DNA from 2 places in the Micromonospora sp. L5 genome. Region 2 is predicted to be linked to the other one. Evidence: predicted binding sites of a transcription regulator. Region 2 holds the regulator's gene; the other holds the start of a gene.
The links. Region 2 encodes HrcA, which represses chaperone genes, less so after heat shock. Its sites were predicted from a motif close to GGTTNGCACNCTCNNNNNGAGNGTGCNAACC; they were not measured.

Region 1 (14,263 bases), 3.1 Mb from region 2:
GAGCACGTAGACCGCCACGCCGAGGATCACGGCCAGACCGGCGATCCGCGCGGCGACCACCGCGATCGGGTCGGTGAGCAGGCCGCGGGCGGCACGGTTGCGGTGCCGCAGCAACTGCACGGCCGCGTACCCGGCGACGGCGACGGCAGCGAGCGACCAGCCCAGCACGGGCGAGAGGTTGCGGTTGGCGATCGCCACGAGCACGTCGTCCCGGACCGCGATGTTGGCGCCCTCGTCCATGAGCGTCAGCACGACGCCCTGGAAGGCCAGGAACCCGGCGAGCGTGACCACGAAGGAAGGGATGCCGACCTTGGCGACCAGCAGGCCCAGCACGGTGCCGATCACCACGCCGGTGACGACGGCGGAGAGCACCGCCACGTACCAGGGGTAGCCGAGTACCGTCACCACGTTGGCCAGGATCGCGGCGCAGACGCCGCTGGCGAAGCCGGCGGAGAGGTCGATCTCGCCGAGCAGCAGGACGAAGACCAGACCCATCGCGATGAGCGTGACCGCCGCGCCCTGGGTGAACAGGTTCGCCAGGTTGCCGGCGGTGAAGAACGACGGGCGGGCGATCGAGAAGCCCACCGCCAGCGCCACGAGCATGACCACGGCGGGGAGCGCACCGATGTCGCCGCCGCGTACCCGGCGCCAGTAGTTGTTCACGTGGCTGCCGACGGTCGGTGTCGGGGTGACGCCGGCCGGGCCTTCCTTCTTCACGACGATGGCGGTCATCGGACGGCTCCTGGAGTGGTGTCGGCGGGCGCGGCGCCGTTGCCGCCCGGCTCGCCGGTGAGGCCGAGGCTGCCGGAGCGGCCGGCGGTGATCAGCTCGACCACCTGCGAGTGGGTGATGTCGGTGGTCTTCACCTGGGCGACCATCTGGCCGAGGTAGAGCGCGGCGATCCGGTCGGATACGGCGAAGACGTCGTTCATGTTGTGCGAGATCAGCACCACGGCCAGGCCGTTGTCGGCCAGCCGGCGGACCAGCTCCAGCACCTGGGCGGTCTGCGCGACGCCGAGTGCGGCGGTCGGCTCGTCCAGGATGACGAGCCGGCTGTTCCAGAGCACGGCCTTGGCGATGGCCACAGTCTGCCGCTGGCCGCCGGAGAGGCTGGCCACGTGCTGGCGCAGCGACTTCACGGTGCGCACGCTCAGGCCGGCGAGCGTCTCGGCGGCCATCTGCTCCATGGTCGGCTCGTCGAGCACGATGCCGCTGCGCTTCTCCCGGCCGAGGAACATGTTCTGCACGATGTCGAGGTTGTCGCAGAGCGCGAGGTCCTGGTAGACGACCTCGATCCCGAGCGCGGCGGCGTCCCGAGGGCTGTTGATGGTCACCGGGCGGCCGTCGAAGACGAACTCGCCGGCGTCGGTGGGGTGGATGCCGCTGATGCACTTGACCAGGGTCGACTTGCCGGCGCCGTTGTCGCCGACCAGCGCGGTCACCTCGCCGGCGTGCGCGGCGAAGGCGACGTCACGCAGCACCTGGACGGGACCGAAGCTCTTGTCGATCCCGCGTAGCTCCAGCAGGGGGGGTTGCGGACACGGGGTTCTCCTTTGGGCGGAGGGAGGTCTCGGATCCCGTCCGGCGCGGGCGCCGCCCGGCACGGGGAACCCCGTGCCGGGCGGCGCCGCCTGAGGCGGGTGGGTCAGCTCACGCCGGCGTCGGTGCAGAGCTTCGCGAAGGCACCGGTGCAGAGCTCTTCCTTGGTGACGTATCCGTCGGCCACCACGTCCTTGACGTTGTCCTTGTAGATGGCCTTGGGCTCCAGCAGCACCGACGGCACGTCCCGGCCGCCCTCCGGGTCCTTGACCGTCTGGCCGGTGTCCTTCCGCTCACCCTTGGCGAGCGCGATGGCCAGCTCGGCGGCGGCGTCCGCCTCCTTCTTGACCGCCTTGTAGACAGTCATGCACTGGTCACCGGCGAGGATGTTCTGCAGGCCCTCCTTGGTGGCGTCCTGACCGGTCACCGGAACCTTGCCGTTGAGCTTGTTCTTCTTCAGCACCGAGATGGCCGCGTTGCCGAGACCGTCGTTGGCGGCGAGCACGCCGTCGATCTTGCCGCCGGCCTTGGTCAGCTGCTGCTCGAAGATCGTGGCGGCCTGCGCGTTGTCCCAGGCCGGCACCGAGTCGTCGGCGACCTTGGTGTACTCCTTCGAGTCGAACTTCGGCTTGAGCACCGAGTCGTACCCGTTCTTGAACAGGGTGGCGTTGTTGTCGGTCGGCGAGCCGTTGAGGTACGCGATCGACGGGTTCTTGACGCCCTTGTCGGTCAGGCACTTGCTCAGGCCCTCGCCCTGGAGCTTGCCGACCGCCTCGTTGTCGAAGCTGACGTAGTACTGGGCGGAGCCGCCCAGGGTCAGCCGGTCGTAGTCGATGGTCGCGACGCCCTGCGACTTGGCCTTGTCGAGCACGGCCTTGCCGGTGCCGGAGTCCAGGTTGACGATCATCAGGACGTTGACGCCGTTGGTGATCATCTGGTCGGCGATGGTCTGGAACGCGGTCTTGTCGTTCTGCGCGTTCTGGATGTCGGACTCGACGCCGGCCGCGTCGAACGCCGCCTTGAGGTACTTGCGGTCCGCGCCCTCCCAGCGGGCGGAGGACTTGCTGTCCGGCAGGATCACGCCGATCTTCGGCTTCTTGGCGTTGGAGCCGCCGGCCTCGTCGGAAGAACCGCCGTTGTCACCGCAGGCGGCCATGCTGCCGGTCGCGAGAAGACCGACGGCCGCGAAGGTGAGGAAGCCCTTGCGCATGTGCAGGGTCCTTTCGGAGGTGGGGGAGTGGTGATGTTTTGTTGTGCCCGGCAACGTATTCCCCGCTTCCCATGCGCCGCAAGACTGCCGAGGTCAGAAGTTTGTTGGCGGCGGTAACAATTCAGCAACGCGGTTGTCACCCGCGGGACACCGCCGGGAGAGCGCGTTCCGGAAACGCTCCCACACGTACCGTCACGAGCCGCTCAGGCAGTGGCGATCGACGCCGTCGTCGCCCCGGTCAGCGCCACCAGATCCGTCGGCGCGAGCTGCACCTGCAACCCCCGGCGACCCGCCGAGACGTACACCGTCGGGTGCGTCAGCGCGGAGGCGTCGATGACAGTCGGTAGCCGCTTGCGCTGCCCGAGCGGGCTGATGCCGCCGCGGACGTATCCGGTCGCGCGCTCGGCCGTCGTGCGCTCCGCCATCGTCGCCCGCTTGCCGCCGGCCGCGGCGGCGAGCGCCTTCAGGTCCAGCTCGCCGGTCACCGGCACCACCGCCACCGTCAGCCCGCCGTCGACCTCGGTGACGAGCGACTTGAACACGCGCTCCGGCGCCACGCCGAGCGCGGTCGCCACGAGCGCGCCGTAGTTCGGCGCGCCCGGCGAGACGTCGTAGGTGTGGGTGCTGTGGGCGATCTTCCGCTTGCTCAGCAACGCGATCGCCGGAGTGCCAGGGCCCGCCACGGGCTCAAGCTAACCCGCGCGCCGCGACACCGCGAGCCGGAAACGTGAGCCGGGGTCAACCGCCGGGCGGAACCGGCCGGCAGACGAGCACAGTGGGGTCGCCTGCCACCCGGGTCAGCGCCAGACCGGCCGCCTCGTCACCGGACAGCCGCAGGTCGCGGCGCAGCTTCTCCGGCTCCAGCGCCGAGCCGCGCTTACGGATCTCGACCCGGCCGACGCGCCGCTCCCGCAGCAGGGCGCGCAGCCGCTTCAGCGAGAACGGCAGCACGTCGGTGATCTCCAGGCAGCGGGCGAACGGGGTGGGCCGGGCCTCGTCGGCGTACAGGTAGGCGATCGACGGGTCGGCGAGCGTGGCGTCGAGGTCGGCGGCCAGCTCGGCGACCAGGTGCGCGCGCACCACGGCCGGATCCGGGTCGTAGAGGAACCGCCGCACCGGTCCCACCGGCGCCTCCTGCGCACCGGTCCCGGTGAGGTGATAGGAAGGGACCCTTTTACTACCGGAGGCGTTAAGAAGGGGCCCTTCCTTCTCGCGCAGCAGGGTGGCGCGGCGTGGGACCTCGGCCAGCTCGCCGCACCAGAGCGCGGCCTCGACCAGGTCGCCGTCCACGCTCACCCACTCCGCCTCGGCGCCGGCCGGGATCAGCGCGTGGTCCAGCCCGGGCGCCACCTTCACCACTGTGCGCGGCACGCGTGCGGCCAGGCCGGTGACGAAGTCCCACGGCGGCGAGTAGGCGTTCGGGTCGAACACACGCCGCCCGGTGCCGGCCCGCCGCCGCGCCGGATCGCAGAACACGGCGTCGACCCCTGTCGCGTCGAACGCTGTGGCGTCACCGCGCTCGACAGTCACCAGGTCGGCCAGCCCGGCCGCCTCGGCGTTCGCGGCCGCCATCGCGGCGGTCACCGGGTCGGCCTCCACCGCGTACACCCAGATGCCGGCGCGGGCCGCGGCGAGCGCGTCGGCCCCCAGCCCGCACCCCAGGTCGGCCAGCGTGGTCACACCCGCGGCCCGCAGCCGCGCGGCGCGCCGGTCGGCGACCGCGCGGCGGGTGGCCTGCTCCAGCCCGGCCCGGGTGAGGAACATCCCGGCCGCCGCCGCGCCGAACTTGCCGACCGCCCGGCGGCGCAGCTCGGCCTGGGTGAGTGCGGCCGCCGCGAGCCCGCCGGGGATTCCGGCCGAACGCAGCGCGGCCGCCGCCGCCAGCGGGTCGCCGCCGGCCACCCGTTCGGCCGCGGCGAGCGCGGCCGACCCCTCGGGGGTACGCAGCGCGGCGAGCTGGTCGAGATCCACGCGCTCATTCTCCCGGCCCGGTTCCGGCGCGACACGGAGGGCGACGCGTTGGCACTCTCCTTGACGGAGTGCTAGCCGAGGAATAACCTGCGATTAGCACTCTCACCCTGAGGGTGCCAACGCCCGAGCCTCGTGCCCGGGGGTTGAGCGCCAGGCGGACCGGCACCCGCGACGACGGCCCCGCCCGGTGGCATGTGGCAGATTGACGCTGGTCGGCATGCCGGCCGGCAACGACACCAAGTACCCGGGAGGGTATGCCCGTGACTACCGCGACCAAGGTTGCGATCAAGCCGCTCGAGGACCGCATCGTGGTCCAGGCGAACGAGGCCGAGACCACCACCGCCTCGGGCATCGTGATCCCCGACACCGCCAAGGAGAAGCCGCAGGAGGGCACCGTCCTCGCTGTCGGCCCGGGCCGGATCGACGACAAGGGCAACCGCGTGCCGATCGACGTGAAGGTCGGCGACACCGTCCTCTACTCGAAGTACGGCGGCACCGAGGTCAAGTACGCCGGCGAGGAGTACCTGGTGCTCTCCGCCCGCGACGTCCTCGCGGTCATCGAGAAGTAAGCAACCGATCAGTGTCGTTGCCCCGGTCCGGCTCGCCGGGCCGGGGCGACGTCGCTTCGAAGGGATACTGATGGCGAAGATCCTCAGCTTCTCGGACGACGCCCGGCACCTGCTCGAGCACGGTGTCAACGCCCTCGCGGACGCGGTGAAGGTCACCCTCGGCCCGCGCGGGCGCAACGTCGTCCTGGACAAGAAGTTCGGTGCGCCCACGATCACCAACGACGGCGTGACCATCGCCAAGGAGATCGAGCTCACCAACCCGTACGAGAACCTCGGCGCGCAGCTGGTCAAGGAGGTGGCGACCAAGACCAACGACGTCGCCGGCGACGGGACCACCACCGCCACCGTGCTGGCCCAGGCCATGGTCCGCGAGGGCCTGCGCAACGTGGCCGCCGGCACCAACCCGACCGGCCTGAAGCGGGGCATCGACGCGGCGGCCGCCAAGGTCTCCGAGGCGCTGCTCGGCAAGGCCGTCGAGGTCGCCGGCAAGGAGTCGATCGCGCACGTCGCGACCGTCTCCGCGCAGGACGCCGCCATCGGCGACCTGATCGCCGAGGCGATGGAGAAGGTCGGCCGCGACGGCGTCATCACCGTCGAGGAGGGCTCCGCGCTCACCACCGAGCTGGAGGTGACCGAGGGTCTCCAGTTCGACAAGGGCTTCATCTCGCCGAACTTCGTCACCGACCTGGAGGCGCAGGAGGCGGTCCTGGAGGACCCGTACATCCTGATCACCACCCAGAAGATCTCGGCGATCGAGGAGCTGCTGCCGCTGCTGGAGAAGGTTCTCCAGAACAACAAGCCGCTGCTCATCGTCGCCGAGGACGTCGAGGGCCAGGCCCTGTCCACGCTCGTGGTCAACGCGCTGCGCAAGACCGTCAAGGTCTGCGCCGTCAAGGCCCCCGGCTTCGGCGACCGCCGCAAGGCGATGCTCCAGGACATGGCGATCCTGACCGGTGCCGAGCTGGTCGCCCCGGAGCTGGGCTACAAGCTCGACCAGGTCGGCCTGGAGGTGCTCGGCACCGCCCGTCGCGTCGTGGTCGACAAGGAGAACACCACAGTCGTCGACGGTGGCGGGCAGGCCTCCGAGGTCGCCGACCGGGTCGCGCAGATCCGCAAGGAGATCGAGGCCTCCGACTCCGAGTGGGACCGGGAGAAGCTGGCCGAGCGGCTGGCGAAGCTCTCCGGCGGCATCGCCGTGATCAAGGTCGGCGCGGCCACCGAGGTCGAGATGAAGGAGCGCAAGCACCGCATCGAGGACGCCATCGCCGCGACCAAGGCCGCGGTCGAGGAGGGCACGGTCCCGGGTGGCGGTGCCGCCCTGGCCCAGATCCTGCCGGCGCTCGACGACGACCTGGGCTTCACCGGTGACGAGAAGGTCGGCGTCTCGATCGTGCGCAAGGCGCTCGTCGAGCCGCTGCGCTGGATCGCCCAGAACGCCGGCCACGACGGCTACGTGGTGGTGCAGAAGGTCGTCGCCCAGGACTGGGGTCACGGCCTCGACGCCGCCACCGGCGAGTACGTCGACCTGGCCAAGTCCGGCATCATCGACCCGGTGAAGGTGACCCGCAACGCGGTCAGCAACGCCGCCTCGATCGCGGGCCTGCTGCTCACCACCGAGAGCCTCGTGGTGGAGAAGCCGGCCGAGCCGGAGCCGGCCGCCGGTGGGCACGGCCACTCGCACGGTCACGGCCACCAGCACGGCCCGGGCTTCTGACCCGACCGCACGGCCCGACGTCAGGGCACACCGCCGACCCGGTGGTGTGCCCTGACGCGTATGCCCTTACGGAACGCTGACGACATTGGCAGCCGGGCCGGCGGGTCGACCAGACTGGACGCCGTGAGCACCCTCTCCCGTCGCCGCGCGGCACTGGCCGGTGTCGTCGCCGCCGTGGTGGCACTCGGTACCGCCGAGCCCGTGGCGGTCCTGACCGGCCCCCGGTCCGCGCCGCTCGTCGCCGTCGGCGGACTCGTCGTCGACCTGGTGCCCGAGCCGGTCAAGCAGTTCGCCATCGACGTCTTCGGCACGTACGACAAGATCGCCCTGCTGGTCGGGACGGCGCTGCTGCTGGCCGCCTTCGGGGCGCTGCTCGGCCTGGCGGCGGCCCGGCGGCTGGTGGTCGGCCTGGCCGGCGTCGCCGCGTTCGCCGTGCTCGGCGTCGCCGCCGCGCTGACCCGGGCGGGCGCGAACGCGTTCGACGCGCTGCCCTCCCTGGTCGGCGGCGGACTCGGCGCGCTGACGCTCTGGGCGTTCGTGGCCGGACCGCTGGGCGCCGGCCCGGCACGCCGGGAGCAGGCCGGGCGCGACCGGGCCGACGCGGCGGACCGGCCGCCGTCGGCGCCGCCTCCGGCGGTCGCCGCGCTCGCGGGGGAGGAGAGGACCCCGGGTGGCTGGGAGCCGGTACGGCACGACGACGACGCGGAGTCGCGGCGGCGGTTCCTGCGCGGCGCCGGGCTGCTCACCGGCGCTGCGGCGGTGGCCGGGCTGGGCGGGCACTGGCTGGCCGGGCGGCGCGGCGTGTCGGCGGCCCGGGAGGCGGTGACGCTGCCCGCCCCGGCCGTGCCCGCCCCGCAGGTGCCGGCCGGAGCCGACCTGTCACTGCCCCGGCTAGCGCCGTACGTGACGCCGAACCGGGAGTTCTACCGGATCGACACGGCGCTGGTGGTGCCGCAGGTGGACCCGGCCACCTGGCGGCTGCGGATCCACGGGCGGGTGCGCAACCCGATCGAGCTGAGCTTCGACGACCTGCTGGCCCGCCCGATGGTCGAGCGGTACGTGACGCTCGCCTGCGTCTCCAACGAGGTGGGCGGCGACCTCATCGGCAACGCGCGCTGGCTCGGCGTACCGATCAGGGAACTGCTCGACGAGGCCGGCCCGGAGGAGGGCGCGGACCAGGTGGTCGGGCGCGCGGTCGACGGGTGGACCTGCGGCACGCCCACCTCGGTGCTGCGCGACGGGCGGGACGCGCTGCTCGCGGTCGGCATGAACGGCGAGCCGCTGCCGATCCAGCACGGCTTCCCGGTGCGGATGGTGGTGCCCGGCCTCTACGGGTACGTGTCGGCCTGCAAGTGGCTCACCGAGCTGGAGCTGACCAGCTTCGCCGACTTCGACGCGTACTGGGTGCCGCGCGGCTGGTCCGCGCAGGGACCGATCAAGACGCAGTCCCGGATCGACACGCCCCGGCCCCGCAGCCGCCCGGCCGCCGGCCCGGTGATCGTGGCCGGTGTGGCGTGGGCGCAGCGCCGCGGCATCCGTCGCGTGGAGGTACGCGTCGACGGCGGCCCCTGGCAGGAGGCGACGCCGGCCCCGGCGGTGTCGGCGGACACCTGGGTGCAGTGGTCCTGGCGGTGGGACGCGACGCCGGGCGAGCACACGCTCCAGGTGCGGGCGACCGACACGACCGGTGAGACCCAGACGGAACAGCGCGCCCCGGTCGCCCCGGACGGCGCGACCGGCTGGCACACAGTGCGGGTCACGGTCACCTGACGACCGCCCCACCCCGAAAGATCAACACCAGTTCCCCGAAGTGGTGGCATCAGAGGCTCCGCGATATGGCCATTTCGCCGAGCTGGTGTTGATCACGCGGGGGGCCGGGGCGGGACGACACGACGCCGCGCCCCGGGGGTCCGGGGCGCGGCGTCGGGGGTCGTGAAGCCGGTCAGGCGACCTTGCGCTGGTCCGGCACGGCGGTGTTGTGCGGCCGGCCGAGGCGCGCCTCCAGCCGGGCGATGTCCACCTTGGTCTGCCGGCGGTCGGCCAGGTCCTCCCAGCCGAGGGCGAGCAGCCGCAGCCGCTCGGACTCGCTGAACCCGCCCCAGACGCCGTACGGCTCGCGTACGGAGAGCGCGTGGGCGGCGCACTCGGCGCGTACCGGGCAGGCGCGGCAGACCGACTTTGCACCCATCTCGCGGCGCAGCCGGGAGGAGCCGCGCTCGCCGTCCGGGTGGAAGAACTGCGCGCTGTCGCGGCCACGGCAGGCTCCGAGCCGCTGCCAGTCCCAGAGCTCGTCGATCGGTCCAGGCAGCCTACGTACGTTCGACATCAGCACCCCTCCTCCCGCGCGGCACCGCGGAGAATGTTCGTTGCCAGCTACCGGGCGGCGGTCCGCGCGGGATGCCGGTTCCGGATGAACCCCTCGGTACCCGAGCGGTCCGCGGCTCACACATCTGTGATCGAAAACCTCGGACACTCGGCGGCATATGCCCCATCTGTCGGAAAAGTTCGGATGATTGCCCGGAACCCCCTCCCGAGCCCACCTCCGCATGGTCTGCTCTGAGTCGGAGAGGAGACCACTGTGCGTAGTGTTCTTGTGTGCGTTCGGACACCATTGGCGGCCCAGCATCTGACCTCCGCGGCGGCGCGGCTCGGGCTGTCCGGCGTCGTCCGGACGGCCGTCTCCGATCCGGAGGTGATGTTGCGGCTCGCCGAGCGCCCGGTGGACGTGGTGCTCGCCGACACCGCCCTGACCCGTCCGGACAGCGCCGGCTTCGTCCGGCGGGTGCTGGCCCGTGCCCCGCAGGCGGCGGTGCTGCTGCTCGGCGCCGAGGAGTCGGAGTCGGCGGCGGCCACCATCAGCGCCGGGGCGCGCGGACTGATCCAGAACGCCGACCACGACCTGACCAGCGCGGTCGCCAAGGCGCTGCTGCTGCTCTCCGCCCCCGGGCGGAGCAACAGGCACCGGGTGGCGGACACCGCCCGGGACGCGGCGGCTGTGGGCGGGCCGACCCGGCCGGCGGCGCCGGGGCGTACCCAGGGTGGGCCCGGCTGGCCGGCGACGGCGCCGGTGGACGCGGCGGGCCTGCCCACAGTGGTGCCCGTGCAGCGGGGTGAGGACCCGGACGACCCGGCGGCGGCCGACGGCGCGGAGGCGCCCCGGCCCGGTGCGGCCCAGCGGCCGGCGCGGTCGCCGCGCAGCGCGATCGGGCTGACCGAGCGGGAGCTTCAGGTGCTGCTCGGCATGGCCGAGGGCAAGAGCAACGCGGAGATCGGGCGGGAGCTGTTCGTCTCCGAGGACACGGTCAAGACGCACGCCCGGCGGCTGTTCCGCAAGCTCGGCGCGCGCGACCGGGCGCACGCCGTGGCGGCCGGGTTCCGGGCCGGCCTGGTCGCCTGACCCGCGCGGGGATCACTCCTGCGCGGAGTCGTCGGTGCCCTCGGTGAGCGTGTCGTGCACGCCGTCGGCGTAGCCGCGGGCGTAGTCCCAGCTCACGTAGTGGTCCGGGTCGGGGTCGTAGGCCGGCTCGTGCACCCGGGGACGCCCCGAGTTGAGCAGGTGGCGCAGGTTGCCGCGCAGCAGGTCCCAGTCGAAGTAGTGCGGCTCGCGGCAGTCCTCGCACTCGATCACCAGGCCGCGCACACCGATCGGCTGGAGCAACGCCTGGTAGATCTCCAGATCGGCGAGATCCTCCAGGACGTCCTGGCGCTCGACCTCGCTCAGCGGGTCGAGCGCGTCGTCGTCGCCGGGATCGTGCAGGCCGGCAGCCGGATCGGCCGGGTCGCCGTTGAACGGGTCGATGGGCTCGTCGTGCACCCCTTCACCGTAGACCCCGCGCCGCCGGAAAGCCCGCCCCAGCCCGTGCTGTGGCCCGGCCTACCCTCGGGCCCGCCGCTTCCCGGGCGCGCACGGGCAAGTGGGTACGATGAGGCGACGCGCCGTCACCAGGCGCCTGCCGGTGCCCCCGCGCGCCGCCTCGCTGCAGCCCGTACGACCAGCTCAGGGGAGCAATCGTGGAGAATTCGCCCAGCACCGAGATCCCGGCCGGCACCGACGGCGGGGAGTTGGGTGGCCATCTGCCCGAGCTGCCGGCCGGTTCGGCCCGGGTGGTGCCGCTCGGGCTGACCTTCGACGACGTCCTGCTCCAGCCGGGCGAGTCGGACGTCGTGCCCAGCCGCGTCAACACCCGCACCCGCCTCACCCGCAACATCGAGCTGACCGTGCCGCTGCTGTCCAGCGCGATGGACACGGTCACCGAGGCGCGGATGGCGATCGCCATGGCACGCCAGGGCGGCATCGGCGTGCTGCACCGCAACCTCTCCGTCGAGGACCAGGCGCTCCAGGTCGACCTGGTGAAGCGCTCCGAGTCCGGCATGATCACCAACCCGGTGACCGCCAGCCCGGACGACACGCTGCGCGAGGTCGACGCGCTCTGCGGGCGCTACCGCATCTCCGGCGTGCCGGTGGTGGACGGGCAGGGCCAGCTGGTCGGCATCGTCACCAACCGCGACATGCGGTTCGTCTCCGACCCGGCCACGCCGGTGCGCGAGATCATGACCCGCACCCCGCTGATCACCGCCCCGGTCGGCGTGAGCAAGGACGACGCGCTCGGCCTGCTGCGCCAGCACAAGATCGAGAAGCTGCCGATCGTGGACGCGGGCGGCAAGCTGCGCGGCCTGATCACGGTCAAGGACTTCACCAAGAGCGAGCAGTACCCGAACGCCACCAAGGACGACGCGGGCCGGCTCCGGGTCGCCGCCGCGGTCGGTGTCGGCGAGGACGGCTACAAGCGCGCCCGTGCCCTGGTCGACGCCGGCGTGGACGTCGTCATCGTCGACACCGCGCACGGCCACCAGCGCGCCGTGCTGGAGATGGTCGCCCGGCTCAAGCGGGACGTCACCATCGACATCGTGGGCGGCAACATCGCCACGTACGCGGGCGCGAAGGCGCTCGTCGAGGCCGGCGCGGACGGCGTGAAGGTGGGCGTCGGCCCGGGCGCCATCTGCACCACCCGGATCGTGGCCGGTGTGGGCGTACCGCAGATCACCGCGATCATGGAGGCGGCCCGCGCCGCCGGCCCGGCCGGTGTGCCGGTCATCGGTGACGGCGGCATCCAGTACTCGGGCGACATCGCCAAGGCGCTCGTCGCCGGCGCCGACACGGTGATGCTCGGCAGCCTGCTCGCAGGCTGCGAGGAGAGCCCCGGCGAGCTGATCTTCATCAACGGCAAGCAGTACAAGGCGTACCGGGGGATGGGCTCGCTCGGCGCGATGCAGTCGCGCGGCCAGGGCAAGTCCTACTCCAAGGACCGCTACTTCCAGCAGGACGTGCTCGCCGAGGACAAGCTCGTCCCGGAGGGCGTCGAGGGCCAGGTGCCCTACCGGGGGCCGCTCTCCGCCGTCGCCCACCAGCTCATCGGCGGGCTGCGCGCCGCGATGGGGTACGTGGGCGCGGAGAGCATCCCGGAGCTGCACCGGCGTGGCCAGCTCATCCGGATCACCGCGGCCGGGCTCAAGGAGAGCCACCCGCACGACATCCAGATGACCGTCGAGGCGCCCAACTACCACTCCCGCTGAACCACCACCCCCAAACCACCTGGAGTCCCCCATGCGTGACGTGGTCGAGATCGGGCTGGGCAAGACCGCGCAGCGCGGCTACCACCTGGACGACATCGCCATCGTGCCGAGCCGCCGCACCCGGGACGTCGACGACGTCTCCACCGCGTGGCAGCTCGACGCGTACCAGTTCGGCATCCCCTGCGTCGCGCACCCCTCGGACGCGACCATGAGCCCCGCCTCGGCGGTCCGGCTCGGCCAGCTCGGCGGCCTCGGCGTGCTCAACGTCGAGGGCCTCTGGACCCGGTACGAGAACCCGGCCAAGATCCTGGAGGAGCTGGCCGGTCTCGGCGAGGACGCGCGGGCGACCAAGCGCCTCCAGGAGGTCTACGCCGAGCCGATCCGCCCCGACCTGATCGCCGAGCGGGTACGGGAGCTGCGTGAGGGCGGCGGCACGGTGGCGGTACGGGTCTCCCCGCAGCACACCCTGGCGCTGGCCCCGGTGATCCTCGACGCCGGCGTGGACATCCTGGTCATCCAGGGCACGCTCGTCTCGGCCGAGCACGTCTCCACCACCGACGAGCCGCTCAACCTCAAGGAGTTCATCGCCGACCTGGACCTGCCGGTCGTCGTCGGCGGGTGCACCGACTACAAGACCGCGCTGCACCTGATGCGTACCGGCGCGGCCGGTGTGATCGTGGGCATCGGCGGCGACGACTGGTCGACCACCGAGTCGGTGCTCGGCATCCGGGTGCCGATGGCCACCGCCATCGCCGACGCCGCCGCTGCCCGCCGCGACTACCTGGACGAGACCGGCGGCCGGTACGTGCACCTGATCGCCGACGGCGACATGCAGACCTCCGGCGACATCGCCAAGGCGCTCGGCTGCGGCGCGGACGCGGTGATGCTCGGCGAGCCACTGTCGTTGTGCGAGGAGGCGCCGGCCGGGGGCGCCTGGTGGCACTCCGCGGCCAGCCACCCGTCGCTGCCCCGTGGGGCGTTCGAGGTGGCCGGTGAGCCGCTCGGCTCGATGGAGCAGCTGCTGTTCGGCCCGGCCGACGAGCCGGACGGCCAGCTCAACCTCTTCGGCGGCCTGCGCCGCGCGATGGCCAAGTGCGGCTACCGCGACCTGAAGGAGTTCCAGAAGGTCGGGCTGGTCCTCGACCGCTGAGCATCGGCTGAGCACCGCGCGACGGCGCGGGCGGCGGCCCGGACGTGTTCCGGCCCCGCCCGCGCCGTCGCGCGTCTAGGCTCGCCGGGTGGGACGGGGGCGGGTCTGGGCGGCAGGGCTGGTGACGGCGGCGCTCGCGCTGAGCGGGTGCACCGGCGGCGACGACAACGGGTTCCGGCCGGGCGCGGCGGACGCCGGTGACCCGTACGTGCCGGGGGCCGGCAACGGCGGCTACGACGTGGGCCACTACGCGCTGGACGTGCGCTACGACCCCGCGAGCGACCGGCTCACCGGCACCGCCACGCTGACCGTCACCGCCACCCGGGCGCTGTCCCGGTTCCAGCTCGACCTGGCCGGGCTGGACGTCGAGCGGGTGCGGGTGGACGGAGAGGCGGTGAAGCACCGCCACGACGGCGCCGAGCTGATCGTCACCCCGTCGGGCGGGCTGCCGTCCGGGCGGCGGTTCACTGTCGAGATCACGTACGGCGGGGTGCCGAAGCCGCTGCCGAACGCCGAACTGGGCGACGGCGGATTCC
Region 2 (14,263 bases):
ACTCGGGGCTCTACCCGATCGACGGCTCGGACTACCCGAACCTGCGTGAGGCGCTGGACAAGCTCAAGCTCAACGACGCCGCGCTGGTCTACGAGCCGGAGACCTCCGGCGCGCTGGGCTTCGGCTTCCGCTGCGGCTTCCTCGGCCTGCTGCACCTGGAGATCATCCGGGAGCGGCTGGAGCGGGAGTTCAACCTCGACCTGATCTCCACCGCGCCGAACGTGGTCTACCGTGCCATCCAGGAGGACGGCGAGGAGATCGTGGTCACCAACCCGAGCGAGTACCCGACCGGCAAGATCGCCGAGGTGTACGAGCCGACGGTGCGGGCCACGGTGCTGACCCCGAACGACTACGTCGGCGCCGTGATGGAGCTGTGCCAGGGTCGCCGGGGCAGCCTGCTCGGCATGGACTACCTCTCCGCCGACCGGGTGGAGCTGCGCTACACGCTGCCGCTGGCCGAGATCATCTTCGACTTCTTCGACCAGCTCAAGAGCCGCACCAAGGGCTACGCCTCGCTCGACTACGAGCCCTCCGGCGAGCAGGCGTCCGACCTGGTGAAGGTCGACATCCTGCTGCACGGCGAGCCGGTCGACGCGTTCAGCGCGATCGTGCACAAGGACAAGGCGTACACGTACGGCACGACGATCGCGGCGAAGCTGCGCACGCTGATCCCGCGCCAGCAGTTCGAGGTGCCGATCCAGGCGGCCATCGGCAGCCGGGTGATCGCCCGGGAGACCATCCGCGCGATCCGCAAGGACGTGCTCGCCAAGTGCTACGGCGGTGACATCAGCCGGAAGCGCAAGCTGCTGGAGAAGCAGAAGGAGGGCAAGAAGCGGATGAAGATGGTGGGCCGGGTGGAGGTCCCTCAGGAGGCGTTCATCGCGGCGCTCTCGTCCGACTCCGGCGACGGCAAGCCCGCCGGCAAGAAGTAGCCGCCAGAGCCCACGAACCGGCCGGCGTCCTCCTCTTCAGGGCGCCGGCCGTTCGCGTACCCAGGAAATTTTCAGCTGCTGGCAGCGCTCCCACCTGCGGGTTCGTCCCGGCCGGGGGAGCGGCGGCCGATGCCGCCGGTTTCGGTTTTCGATGCGTCGGGCACTTAGCGGGCACGACAGCAAACGCACAGAACGTGCGAAATCGCTTTAGGAGGACCGACCGTGGAGTTCACCGTCTGGGGCATCATCACCGCGCTCGTCGTGGGTCTGATCGTCGGCGCGCTGGGCCGGCTGGTCGTGCCGGGCCGGCAGAACATGCCGATGTGGCTGCACATGGTGATCGGTGTCGGCGCGGCGCTGCTGGGCACCGTCCTGGCCCGCGCGCTCGGCATCGCCACGCAGACCGCCGGCATCGACTGGGCCGAGCTGGCCGTGCAGGTCGTGCTCGCCGCCATCGCTGTGGCCCTGGTGGCCGGCGTCGGCCGCCGCCGCAGCGTCTCGCGTTACTGATCGACGCACCACGCGCTCTCGACGGGCGCCCGGCCTCACCGGCCGGGCGCCCGTCGGCGTATTCGGGGCATTGAACCCCGTCGGTGTGCCGGGGCTGCCCGCCGCGCCGGGTTTCGGGGAGAAGCAGCAGGTCAGGGTACGTCTGCACAATTCGTCATCGGAGTCGGTTTGGATTTCCGGGCGGTCGGGAACTTAGCGATCACGACAGTGAACACACAAAAACGTGTGACCGGATCTTAAGGAGGAGGGCGACCATGGAGCTCACCGTTTGGGGCATCATCACCGCGCTGGTCGTTGGTCTGATCGTCGGCGCGCTGGGCCGGCTGGTCGTGCCGGGCCGTCAGAACATGCCGATCTGGCTGCACATGCTGATCGGTGTCGGCGCCGCGCTTCTGGGCACGATCGTGGCCCGGGCCTCCGGCTTCGCCGAGACCGCCGGTATCGACTGGCGCGAGCTGATGCTGCAGGTGCTCTTCGCCGCGATCGGCGTGGCCCTGGTGGCCGGCGTCGGCCGTCGCCGCGGCGTCTCGCGCTACTGACCCCGCACCACGCGCCTCGACGGGCGCCCGGCCTCACCGGCCGGGCGCCCGTCGGCGTATGTGAGCCCTGAACTGCCCGGACGGCATCGATGTCGGCCGGGCCTCCGGCTGCGATACGGTCGCCTGTGCCCTCCGTCACGAACACCCCCTGTTGTAAAGGAAATTTTCCTACTAAGGTGCGGCGGAGAAGGTTAGTGCCAAACGGCCCTGAGGGAGATATGGCGTGAACAGGTGGAAGCGGCTGGCTCCGGTCACCGCCATCGTGGCGTCGGCCGCGTTGGTGCTGACCGCATGCGGTGGCTCCGGCGACGACGACAAGGCCGCCGACAACAGCAAGCTCACTGTGTGGATGATGGGTGAGGGCGGCGACGCCCAGACCAAGTTCCTCGACAGCGTCGAGGCGGAGTTCAAGAAGAAGCACCCCGAGACCGACGTCGTGGTGCAGTACATCCCCTGGCTCGAGGCGCCGAAGAAGTTCCAGGCCGCGCTCGCCGGCGGGGAGGGCCCGGACGTCACCGAGCTGGGCAACACCGAGACCCAGGGCTGGGCCGCGCAGGAGGCCCTGGCCGACGTCTCGGACAAGTTCAACGGCTGGTCCGAGGGCAAGGACATCCTGCCCGACCTGGTCAAGAACGCCCAGCTCGACGGCAAGCAGTACGGCGTGCCGTGGTACGCCGGCGTCCGCGCCGTCTACTACCGCACCGACTGGTTCGCCGAGGCGGGCGTGAAGACGCCGACGAACTGGGACGAGATGGTCGCCGCCGCGAAGGCCGTGCAGGCCAAGAAGCCGGGCACCTACGGCATCGCCCTGCCCGGCAACTCCGAGCTGCCGTTCTACTCCTTCCTCTGGGGTGCCGGCGGGGAGATCGCGACCAAGGAGGGCGACAGCTGGAAGTCCGGCTACAACACCCCCGAGGCGCAGAAGGCGGTCAAGTTCTGGACCGACCTGGTGACAGTGCACAAGGTCGCCCCGCCGGCCGCCGCCGGGTGGAACGAGGTCGACGCCCGTACCCAGTTCGCCACCGGCAAGGCCGCCATGGCGTTCGCCGGTAGCTGGCAGGGCGGCGCGATGAAGAAGGACAACCCCGACATCGAGAAGGTGTGGGGCACGTTCCCGATCCCCGGCCCGGACGGCAAGCCCGCCCCGGCGTTCGCCGGCGGCTCCGACATCGCCATCTGGAAGGACAGCGAGCGGCAGGCGCTGGCCTGGGACTACATGACCGTGCTGCTGAGCAAGCAGAAGGACAAGGAGTTCGCCAGCAGCCTCGGCTTCTTCCCGGTCTACCAGGATCTGGTGAGCAGCGGCGACTACGCCAGTGACAAGGTGATGGCCGCGTTCGCCACCGCCATCCAGAACACCAAGCTGACCCCGCTCACCCCGAAGTGGGTCGAGGTCAGCCGGACCAAGACGGTGACCCAGGCGATGAACAGCTCGGTCATCAAGGGCCAGAAGACGGTCGAGAAGGCCACCGCCGACGCGGCCACCGAGATGGAAAGCATCCTCAACGCCAAGTGACCACGCTGACCGAGGCCACCGGCGAGGCCGCCGCGCGGGAGACCCCCGCGCGGCGGCGCCGTCGCCGGGTGGACCACCTTCCGTACCTGCTCCTCCTGCCCTGCCTGGCGATCATCGCCGTGTTGCTGCTCTGGCCGCTCGGCCAGGTCGTGTGGATGTCCTTCCACAAGCTGGACAGCGTCCGGCAGCTGCGCGGCGACCGCGAGTGGCCGTGGGTCGGCCTGGCCAACTACGCGCAGATCCTCGGCGACCCGTTCTTCCGTACGGTGCTGCGCAACACGGTGCTGTTCGCGCTCGCCAACGTGGCGCTCACGATGATCCTCGGCACGCTGGTCGGGCTGCTGCTCAACCGCCTGGGCAAGAAGATGGCCACGTTCGTGGCGAGCTGCGTGATGCTCGCCTGGGCCACCCCGGCGCTGACCGGCACCATCGTCTGGAAGTGGATCTTCGACGACACGAGCGGCCTGGTCACCTGGCTGTTCAACAAGCTCCCGGACGGGCTCTCGACGGCGCTGTTCGGGCGCAGCGACTGGACCGGGTACGGCTGGTTCAACGACCCGCTGCTGTTCTTCGCCATCCTGACGCTCGTGGTGGTCTGGCACTCGTTCCCGTTCATCGCGGTGAGCGTCCTGGCCGGGCTCAAGAGCGTGCCGACGGAGTTGCAGGAGGCGGCCCGGGTCGACGGCGCCGGGCCGTGGAAGGTCTTCTGGTCGGTGACGTTCCCGGTCCTGCGGCCGGTCTTCGGCATCCTCGTGGTGCTCTCCACGATCTGGGACTTCAAGGTCTTCACCCAGCAGTTCGTGCTGGCCGGCGGCACCCAGGACCGGTCCACGTTCATGCTGTCGATCTACTCGTACGCGGAGGCGTTCTCACCACCGCCCAAGTACGGCCTCGGCTCGGCCATCGCGGTCATCCTCACCGTGATCCTGCTCGTGGTGACCGCCCTGTACGTCCGCATGGTGCTGCGGCAGGAGGACGAATGATGAAGAAGATCGCCCTCAACGGCGCGGGCCTGCTGGTCGCGCTCTTCGCCGCGTTCCCGGTCTACTGGATGGTGGCGACCTCGCTGAAGCCCAACCGGGAGATCTTCTCGTCCACGCCCCGGCCGGTGCCGGCGGAGCCGACGCTGGAGCACTACCGGGAGATCCTCACCGGCAATCTGATCCCGGGCGTCACGTTCGCCGACTTCTTCCTCAACAGCGCCCTCGTCGCGCTGGCGACGGTGCTGCTGAGCGGGCTGGTCGCGCTGCTCGCCGCGACCGCTGTGGCCCGGTTCCGGTTCAAGCTGCGCACCACGTTCCTGATCATGCTGCTGGTGGTGCAGATGATCCCGCTGGAGGCGCTGGTCATCCCGCTGTTCCTGATGATCCAGCGGCTCGGCCTCTACAACACGCTGCCCAGCCTGATCCTCACGTACCTCGGCTTCTCGCTGCCGTTCGCGGTCTGGATGCTGCGCGGCTTCGTCGCCGCGGTGCCGAAGGAACTGGAGGAGGCCGCCGCCATCGACGGCGCCAGCCGGGCACAGACGTTCCGCAAGGTGCTGTTCCCGCTCGTCGCGCCCGGCCTGGTCGCCACCAGCATCTTCTCGTTCATCACCGCGTGGAACGAGCTGATCTTCGCGCTGACCTTCATCAACGACCAGCAGAAGTACACGCTGCCGGTGGCCATGACGTTCTTCTTCGGCCGGGACGACACCGCCTGGGGCTCGGTGATGGCGGCGTCCACCTTGTTCACCCTGCCGGTGATCGTCTTCTTCCTGCTGGTGCAGCGCCGGATGGTCTCCGGCCTCGTCGCGGGAGCCGTGAAGGGCTGACCCGGCGGGCCGGTCAGGCCGCGGCGAACACCTCGGCCCGCACCTCGGTGGCCGGGTCGCCCTTCACCCGGGCCCAGGAGCCCTGCGCGGCGGTCCACTCCAGGTTGCCGAAGCGGACCTTCTTCACGCCGTGATCGTCGGCGTGCGAGACCAGCCAGTGCGCGTACCGCCAGCCGTTGCGGTCGTCGCCCGCCGGCACGGTGAGCGCGGTCAGGTCCGTCGCAGTGGCCAGCCGGGGCAGCCCCCAGTCCAGCGACAGGCTCTCCAGCACGGCGCTGGCGGCAGCCGGCCCGCGCATCGTCGGCGGCGAGCTGACCGTGCAGGCCACCGCGCCGGTCGCGTGGCCGAGCAACGCGCGGGTGAGGACCTCCGACTCGTCCGCCCACTTCTGGTACGCCTCGGGGAACGCCGACCGCTGCACCCGCTGGGCGGCGTCGGTGATCCGCATCCGCTCCCAGCCCTTGACCTTCTTCAGCGCGGCGTAGAACTTGTTCGCCGCGTACCGCGGGTCCTGGATCTCCTCCGGGCTGCCCCAGCCCTGGCTCGGGCGCTGCTGGAACAGGCCGAGCGAGTCGCGGTCGCCGTGGGCGATGTTGCGCAGGTGCGACTCCTGGTAGGCGGTCGCCAGCGCCACCACCACCGCCCGCTCGGGCATCCGGCGCTGCATCCCGATGGCTGCGATGGTGGCCGCGTTCGCCATCTGGTCGGCGCCGAGCACCACCTCGCCGTCGGCCTTCACGGTGCAGGTCCGGCTGGCCAGGGGGAGCCGCAGGTGCTCGCCGAACTGCTTGGTCACGACGTAGACCGCGAGCAGTGCCAGCACGCACACCGCCACCCCAGATGCCACGATCGCCGCTCGCGTCCGCACCCGCACCCCCTGTCCCGACAGTCCGACAAGCGTACGTCCCACCCGCCACGGCGGGTCTCGGCCGACCGGCGGGCCCCACCTCGGCCGCAATGGCTCCCGCGGGGCCCGCCGCGAACCTCAGTCTCCGGCGGGCACCCAGGCGGCGGGACGCTTCTCCCGGAACGCCATGACGCCCTCGCGTCCCTCGTCGGAGAGGAAGTACCCGGTCGACAGGGCGGCCAACTCGGCGATCTCGGCCCGCAGGTCGGGACCGGCGGGCCGGCGCAGCAGCTCCTTCGCCCCGGCCAGCGCCCCCGGGGCGCCCTTCACCAGCGAGGCGCAGTAGCGCTCGACGGCGGCGTCCAGCTCGTCGGCCGGCACCGCCGCGGTGACCAGGCCGATCTCGGCGGCGCGGCGGCCGTCGAACGTGTCGCCGGTCAGGTACAGCTCGGCGGCGGCCCGCTGGCCCAGCCGGGGCAGCACGGTCGCCGAGATCACCGCCGGGATCACGCCGATCCGCACCTCGGTGAACGCGAACGTCGCCTCCTGCGCGCAGACCGCCAGGTCGGCGGCGGCGATCAGGCCCAGCCCGCCGGCCCGGGCCGGCCCGGCGACCTTCGCCACCACCGGCTTCGGGCACTCCCGCACCGCCACCAGCACGTCGCCGAGCATCCCGGCGGGCACCGTGCCGCTGGCGTACGCGGCGGCGGTCTCCTTCAGGTCGGCGCCGGAGCAGAAGACCGGGCCGGTGTGGTCGAGCACGATCGCGCGTACCGCGTCGTCGGCGACCGCGTCGGCCAGCCCGGCCAGCAGCTGGGTCATCAGGGGCGTGGAGAGCGCGTTGCGATTGTGCGGACTGTCCAGGGTGAGGGTGGTCACCCCACGGGCCGTGGCGACTCGCACGAGAGCGTCCGGAGAGGTCATGCCGGGCACACTAGTGGCCATGCCCGGCGTCCTTCCAGAAGGCGAACCCGTCCCGCGCGACGGATCGCTGCCCGCCACCGCCCGTCGCGCCGTCGGCGCGCGCGGCTTCGGCGTGTACGTCCACGTCCCGTTCTGCGCCAGCCGGTGCGGTTACTGCGACTTCAACACGTACACCGCCTCGGAGCTGGGCGGCGGGGCGAGCCGGGAGACGTACGCCGACTCGGTGCTGGCCGAACTGGCGCTGGCCGCCCGGGTGCTGGGCGACTCGCCGCCACCCCGGGTCGACACGGTCTTCGTCGGCGGCGGCACGCCCACCCTGCTGCCCGCCGACGACCTGGCCCGGATCCTCGACGGCATCGACCGCGTCTGGGGGCTGGCCGCCGACGCCGAGGTGACCACCGAGGCCAACCCCGAGTCGGTGAGCCCGGAGTCGCTCAAGACGCTGCGGGCCGCCGGGTACACCCGGATCTCGCTCGGCATGCAGTCCGCCGCGCCGGGGGTGCTCGCGGTGCTGGACCGGCGGCACAGCGCGGGCCGGGCCACCGCCGCCGCGCTGGAGGCGCGCGACGCCGGGTTCGAGCACGTGAACCTGGACCTGATCTACGGCACGCCGGGCGAGACCGCAGACGACTTCGCCGCCTCGCTGGCCCAGGTGGTCGACGCGGGCGTGGACCACGTCAGCGCGTACGCCCTGATCGTGGAGGACGGCACCCGGCTGGCCGGGCGGATGCGCCGCGGCGAGCTGCCGTACCCCTCCGACGACGTGGCGGCGGACCGCTACCTGGCTGCGGAGGCCGCGCTCGGCGAGGCCGGATTCTCCTGGTACGAGGTGTCGAACTGGGCCCGGTCGGCGGCGGCGGCGTGCCGGCACAACCTGCTCTACTGGACCGGCGCCGACTGGTGGGGCCTGGGCCCGGGGGCGCACAGCCACGTCGGCGGCGTGCGGTGGTGGAACGTCAAGCACCCGAGCGCGTACGCGGCCCGGCTGGCCGAGGGCGCCTCGCCCGCGCTGGCCCGGGAGCAGCTCACCCCGGACGAGCAGCACATGGAGGACGTGATGCTGCGGGTGCGGCTCGCCTCCGGGCTGCCGCTGGACGTGCTGGACGAGCCCGGCCGGGCGGGCGCCGAGCGGGCCCGGGACGCCGGGCTGCTCGACGCCGGGGCGTACGCGCGAGGGCTTGTGGTGCTGACGCTGCGCGGCCGGCTGCTGGCCGACGCGGTGGTACGCGACCTGCTGCCGTGACCGGCACCGGCCGGCCGCCCCCTCGGCCGGCCGGCGGTGTCACTTGATGAAGTTGTAGGTCATCGGGTAGCGGTAGAGCACACCCTCGTTGGCCTTGACCCCGCCGATGATTCCGAAGATCAGCGGCACCAGCCAGACCAGCATCGGGACGAAGAACAGGATCCCGCAGGTGATGACCGTGATCACCCAGGCGAGCACGCTGGCGATGGTCCAGGTGATCTGGAAGTTCAGCGCCGCGACCGCGTGGGCGCGGACCGTCGGCGACTGCTGACCGCGGGTCATCATCGCGATCAGCGGGGCGACCCAGCCGAGCAGACCGCCGCCGACGATGACACCCGCGGCGCCACCGAAGTGCGCCACCAGGGCCCACGTCTTCTCGTCGTTGTTGGCGTACGCGGCGGGGCCGTACCCGCCACCGGCGGGGTAGCCGGCGCCGTAGCCGGGCGTGCCGCCCGGCGGAGGGTAACCACCGGGGGGCGGGTAGCCGCCCGGAGGCGGATAGTCACCGGGCGGGGGATACCCGCCGGCGCCCGGCGCCCCGGACAGTGGAGCGGTGGGCGGTTCGCTGCCCGGCGACGAGCCGTAGGGCGCCGACGGGTCGGGCTGGGGGCCGGAGTCCCCTGCCCCTGGAGGGCGAGGAGGTTCTGTCATGGTCGCCACGGTAGGGGCACCGGTCAACTCGCACCAGAGCGACACAGACCGACGATGACCGGCTGTTCGGCCCTGGTGGGCGGCGCTGTGTGGTGGGCCGCACCGCAGGTCCGTCAGGCGATCATCGCGCCGGCGGGGGTGCCGACATAGACTGGCACTCGCTACAGTCGAGTGCCAGCCGCCCGGCGGATGCCGCGTGCCGGCCCGGCCGAGGTGCGTCAGGAGGTGGGGAATGGGTCTCGACGACCGCAAACTCGCCGTGCTGCGCGCGATCGTCGAGGACTACGTCGCCACGCAGGAACCGGTCGGCAGCAAGGCCCTGGTCGAGCGGCACCAGCTCGGCGTCTCGCCGGCCACCGTGCGCAACGACATGGCGGTGCTGGAGGAGGAGGGCTACATCCGGCAGCCGCACACCAGTGCCGGCCGGGTGCCCACCGACCGCGGCTACCGCCTCTTCGTCGACCGGCTGTCCCGGGTCAAGCCGCTCAGCCCGGCCGAGCGCCGGGCGATCGAGCGCTTCCTGGTCGGCGCCGTCGACCTGGACGACGTGGTGCACCGCACGGTCCGGCTGCTCGCCCAGCTCACCCGGCAGGTGGCAGTGGTGCAGTACCCGAGCCTGGCCCGCTCCAAGGTGCGCCACCTGGAGCTGGTGCCGATCTCCACCACCCGGCTCATGGTCGTCATGATCGCCGACACCGGCCGGGTCGAGCAGCGGCTGGTCGAGCTGCCCGCCCCGGTGCCCGCCGACGACGTGACCGACCTGCGCCGGCTGGTGAACGAGAAACTCGTCGGCAGCCAGCTCGCCGAGACGCCGCCGCTGGTGCAGGCGCTCGTCGAGGAGTCCGCGCCGCATCTGCGCCCGGCCATGACCACGCTCTCCACCGTGCTGCTGGAGACGCTCGTGGAACGGCACGAGGAGCGCCTCGCGCTGGCCGGACAGGCCAACCTCACCCGGGGTGGCCTGCTCGACTTCCAGGGCTCGCTGCGGCCCATCCTGGAAGCGCTCGAAGAAGAGGTCGTGCTGCTCAAGCTGATCGGCGAGACGGAGCCGAGCACCACCCGGGTGCTCATCGGCGACGAGAACGAATTCGACAACCTGCGGGCCGCCTCGGTGGTCAGCACCGGCTACGGACCGGGCAGCACGATCGTCGGTGGACTCGGCGTGCTCGGGCCGACCCGGATGGACTACCCCGGCAATATCGCCATGGTGAGGGCCGTGGCACGCTACGTGGGCGAACTGCTGGCCCAGAACTGACCAGTCAGGGCCGACGGCCGGTTCCGGCCGACGACCGGAGCGACGCGAGACGAACATGAGGACACCTAACGCAGTGGCCAGGGACTACTACGGCATTCTCGGCGTGAGCCGGGACGCCTCCGACGACGAGATCAAGCGCGCCTACCGCAAGCTGGCGCGGCAGTTCCACCCGGACGTCAATCCGGACCCGGAGGCCCAGGAGAAGTTCAAGGACATCAACGCCGCGTACGAGGTCCTCTCGGACGACCGGAAGCGGCAGATCGTCGACCTGGGTGGCGACCCGCTCGCCCCGGGCGGCGGCGGCATGGGCGGTCCCGGCGGCCCGGGCGGCGCCGGTCCGTTCGTCGGCTTCCAGGACATCATGGACGCGTTCTTCGGCGGCGCCGCGGGCGGCAGCCGGGGGCCGCGTCCGCGCACCCGCCCCGGTGCGGACGCGATCCTGCGCCTGGAGCTGGACCTCAACGAGACCGCGTTCGGCGTCGAGGCGCCGATCACCGTCGACACCGCCGTGCTCTGCACCACCTGCTCCGGCGCCGGCACCGCCGCCGGCACCCACCTGGCCACCTGCGAGGCGTGCGGCGGCCGGGGCGAGGTGCAGTCGGTGCAGCGGACCTTCCTCGGTCAGGTGGTCTCCGCCCGGCCGTGCACCGTCTGCCAGGGCTACGGCACCACCATCCCGCACCCCTGCCCGACCTGCGCCGGTGACGGCCGGGTGCGCACCCGCCGCTCGCTCACCGTGAAGATCCCGGCCGGGGTCGAGGACGGCATGCGGATCCGCCTGGCCCAGCAGGGTGAGGTCGGCCCGGGTGGCGGCACCGCCGGTGACCTCTACGTCGAGATCCACGAGCGGCCGCACGACGTCTACTCCCGCAAGGGCGACGACCTGCACTGCCGGGTCACCGTGCCGATGACCGCGGCCGCGCTGGGCACCCGGCTGACCATCAAGACGCTGGACAGCGAGGAGACGGTCGACGTCAAGCCCGGCACCCAGCCCGGAAGCACGATGCGGCTGCGCGCCCGGGGCGTACCGCACCTGCGCGGCACCGGCCGGGGTGACCTCTACGTGCACCTGGACGTGCGTACCCCGACCAAGCTCGACGCCGACCAGGAGCGGATGCTGCGCGACTTCGCCAAGACCCGCGGCGAGGAGGTCGCCGAGCTGACCAAGCAGGGCGGCTTCTTCTCCCGGATGCGCGACGCCTTCAACGGGCACGCCTGAGGTGTCCGCCCCGCTGTTCCTGGTCGAGGCGCTGCCCACCGGTGACACGCTGACGCTGGACGGCCCGGAGGGCCACCACGCGGCCACCGTGCAGCGGCTGCGCACCGGCGAGGAACTGGTGCTCGCCGACGGCCGGGGCGGCACCGCCGCCGCGGTGGTCACCGCCGTCGGCCGCGGCACGCTCGACCTGCGGGTCACCAGCCGGGGGTACGCGGACGCGCCGGTACCCCGGCTCGTCGTGGTGCAGGGCATCGCCAAGGGCGACCGGGGTGAACTCGCCGTGCAGGCGATGACCGAGGTCGGCGTGGACGAGATCGTGCCGTGGGCGGCGTCCCGCTCGGTGGCGCAGTGGCGCGGCGACCGGGGCGGACGGGCCCGGCAGAAGTGGGTCGCGACCGCCCGGGAGGCGGCCAAGCAGGCCCGCCGCCCGTGGCTGCCGGTGGTGGCCGGCGCGCCGGACGAGTCCACCGCCTCGGTGGCCCGCCGGATCGCCGGTGCGGCCGGCGCGTTCGTGCTGCACGAGGGTGCCCACGACCGGCTGACCACAGTCGACCTGCCGGCCACCGGCGAGATCGTGCTGGTGGTGGGCCCGGAGGGCGGCATCGCCGACCACGAGCTGGCCGCGTTCGCCGACGCGGGCGCCCGTACGGTCCGCCTGGGCCCGTCGGTCCTGCGCACGTCCACGGCAGGCGTGGCAGCCCTGACAGTCCTGGCCACCCGCCTGACCCACTGGTGAACCCGCGCCCCTTCCGCGCCCCCCTTCCGTGTTGATCTTGCAGTTTCGGCCCGTGTCGCGCCCCTTTTGCGACGCTTTGTCGGGGCCGAAACTGCAAGATCACGGAGGGCGTGGGGTCAGGAGCGGAGGTAGGAGGCGCCGTTCATGTCGATGATGGTGCCTGCGGCCCACTCGGCCTCGGGGCTCGCCAGCCAGTGCACCGCCGCCGCGATCTCCTCCGGCCGGGCCACCCGGTGGAACGGGGACTGGGCGCGTACCGCCTCGCCCCGCTCGCTCTTCAGGTGCTCGTTCGTCATGTCGGTCTCGACGAAGCCGGGCGCCACGCACGCCACAGCGATGCCGTACGGCGCCAGGGCCACCGCCAGCGACTGGGCCATCGCGTTCATCCCGGCCTTGCTGGCCCCGTACGCCGGGTTGGCCGGCTCGCCCCGGAACGCGCCCCGGGACGAGACGTTCACGATCCGGCCCCCGCGTTCGCGCATGTGCTGCGCGGCGCACCAGGCGGCGTTCGCGGCGCCGACCAGGTTGGTGTCGAGCACCTCCCGCCAGCGCGCCCGCCACTGCTCGTAGCTGCTCTCGAAGACCGGGTGCGGGGGATCGGCCGGCCCGAACACCCCGGCGTTGTTCACGAGTACGTCGAGGCCGCCGAGCCGCTGGGCCGCCTCGTCCACCATGGTCCGTACCGCGTCGGCGTCGGCCAGGTCGGCGCGGACCACCACGTGCCCGTCGCCCGGCAACTCGGCGCGCAGCCGCTCGGCCAGCTCGGCCGAGTCCCGGTGGTGGATCGCCACCCGGTCTCCACCTGCGGCGAACGCCCGCGCCACCGCCCGCCCGATGCCCCGCGAGGCCCCCGTCACCAGCACCGCCCGTCCCGACATGGCGGCCATCCTGCCGCACCGGGCCAGACTGTTAAAAAGGGCCCCGTCCCATACCGGAGGCGTTAAGCAGGGGCCCCTCCTTACACTGCTGCGATGGACTGCCTCTTCTGCCGGATCGTCGCCGGGGAGATTCCGGCCACCATCGTCCGCGAGACCGCCACCACCCTGGCCTTCCGGGACATCGACCCGAAGGCGCCCACCCACGTGCTGGTGATCCCGAAGGAGCACTACGCGGACGTGGCCACGCTGGCCCAGGGTGCGCCCGAGCTGGCCGGCGAGGTGCTCCAGACCGCCGCCGTGGTCGCCGAGGAGGAGGGCCTGACCGTGGACGGGTTCCGGCTGATGTTCAACACCGGCCCGTACGGCGGCCAGGAGGTCTTCCACGTGCACGCCCACCTGCTCGGCGGCGCGCCGCTCGGCCCGATGCTCTGCCGATGACCGACGTCTCCGACCGGCTCGGCCGGATGGTGCGCCAGGCGCAGGCCACCGGGCGGATCCCGGCGGTGTCGGCCGCCCTGCACCGGGCCGACCGGCCGCTATGGACCTGCGCCGTGGGCGACACCGGCAACGACACCCCGCTGGGGCCGGAGACGGTGTTCCGGATCGGCTCGGTCACCAAGACCTTCACCGCGGTGCTCGTCATGCAGTGCCGCGACGAGGGCCTGCTCGACCTGGACGACCCGATCGGGCGGCACCTCGACCTGCCCGCGCACGGCGACGCGACAGTACGCCGGCTGCTGTCGCACACCGCCGGCCTGCAACGCGAGCCGCACGGCGACGTGTGGGACAGCCTGCGCGCCCCGGCCGTCGACGAACTGCTGGCCGACCTGGCCCGGGTCGAGCGGGTGCTGCCCACCGGCCGGCGCTTCCACTACTCCAACCTCGGCCTGGCGCTGCTCGGCGAGGCGGTCGCCCGGCTGCGTGGCGGCACCTGGGCCGAGGTGCTGGCCGACCGGGTGCTCACCCCACTCGGGCTGACCGCCACCGGCCCGTACCCGACCGAGCGGGCCGCGACCGGGTTCCTGGTCGACGCGTACTCCGACGAGGCCCACCCGGAACCACCCGCCGACTTCGGCGCGGTGGCCCCCGCCGCGCAGCTCTGGAGCACCGCGACGGACATGGCCCGGTGGGCCGCGTTCCTGGCCGACCCGGCGGCGGTGGACCCGGACGGCGCGGTGCTCGCCGCGACGACTGTCGAGG

Region 1: a site for HrcA is predicted at 4,812-4,842, ahead of groES (co-chaperone GroES). Genes of this name have one in related genera too.

Annotation. Positions count from the first base shown of each region.
Region 1 is NC_014815.1:531,811-546,073, reverse strand. Features, by position in the region: gene ML5_RS02675 (sugar ABC transporter permease) at 1-732, opposite strand, end outside; gene ML5_RS02670 (ATP-binding cassette domain-containing protein) at 729-1,523, opposite strand; gene ML5_RS02665 (sugar ABC transporter substrate-binding protein) at 1,646-2,749, opposite strand; gene ybaK (Cys-tRNA(Pro) deacylase) at 2,953-3,432, opposite strand; gene ML5_RS02655 (methyltransferase domain-containing protein) at 3,488-4,720, opposite strand; gene groES (co-chaperone GroES) at 4,975-5,289, shown strand; gene groL (chaperonin GroEL) at 5,360-7,003, shown strand; gene ML5_RS02640 (sulfite oxidase) at 7,127-8,773, shown strand; gene ML5_RS02635 (WhiB family transcriptional regulator) at 8,946-9,329, opposite strand; gene ML5_RS02630 (response regulator transcription factor) at 9,582-10,400, shown strand; gene ML5_RS02625 (DUF5319 domain-containing protein) at 10,413-10,817, opposite strand; gene guaB (IMP dehydrogenase) at 11,015-12,577, shown strand; gene ML5_RS02615 (GuaB3 family IMP dehydrogenase-related protein) at 12,609-13,727, shown strand; gene ML5_RS02610 (M1 family metallopeptidase) at 13,816-14,263, shown strand, end outside.
Region 2 is NC_014815.1:3,618,289-3,632,551, forward strand. Features, by position in the region: gene lepA (translation elongation factor 4) at 1-932, shown strand, start outside; gene ML5_RS17115 (GlsB/YeaQ/YmgE family stress response membrane protein) at 1,155-1,442, shown strand; gene ML5_RS17120 (GlsB/YeaQ/YmgE family stress response membrane protein) at 1,697-1,981, shown strand; gene ML5_RS17125 (sugar ABC transporter substrate-binding protein) at 2,205-3,497, shown strand; gene ML5_RS17130 (carbohydrate ABC transporter permease) at 3,494-4,480, shown strand; gene ML5_RS17135 (carbohydrate ABC transporter permease) at 4,477-5,310, shown strand; gene ML5_RS17140 (hypothetical protein) at 5,324-6,184, opposite strand; gene ML5_RS17145 (enoyl-CoA hydratase-related protein) at 6,296-7,081, opposite strand; gene hemW (radical SAM family heme chaperone HemW) at 7,101-8,324, shown strand; gene ML5_RS31555 (DUF4870 domain-containing protein) at 8,364-8,975, opposite strand; gene hrcA (heat-inducible transcriptional repressor HrcA) at 9,208-10,230, shown strand; gene dnaJ (molecular chaperone DnaJ) at 10,304-11,449, shown strand; gene ML5_RS17170 (16S rRNA (uracil(1498)-N(3))-methyltransferase) at 11,451-12,185, shown strand; gene ML5_RS17175 (SDR family NAD(P)-dependent oxidoreductase) at 12,302-13,063, opposite strand; gene ML5_RS17180 (histidine triad nucleotide-binding protein) at 13,157-13,501, shown strand; gene ML5_RS17185 (serine hydrolase) at 13,498-14,263, shown strand, end outside.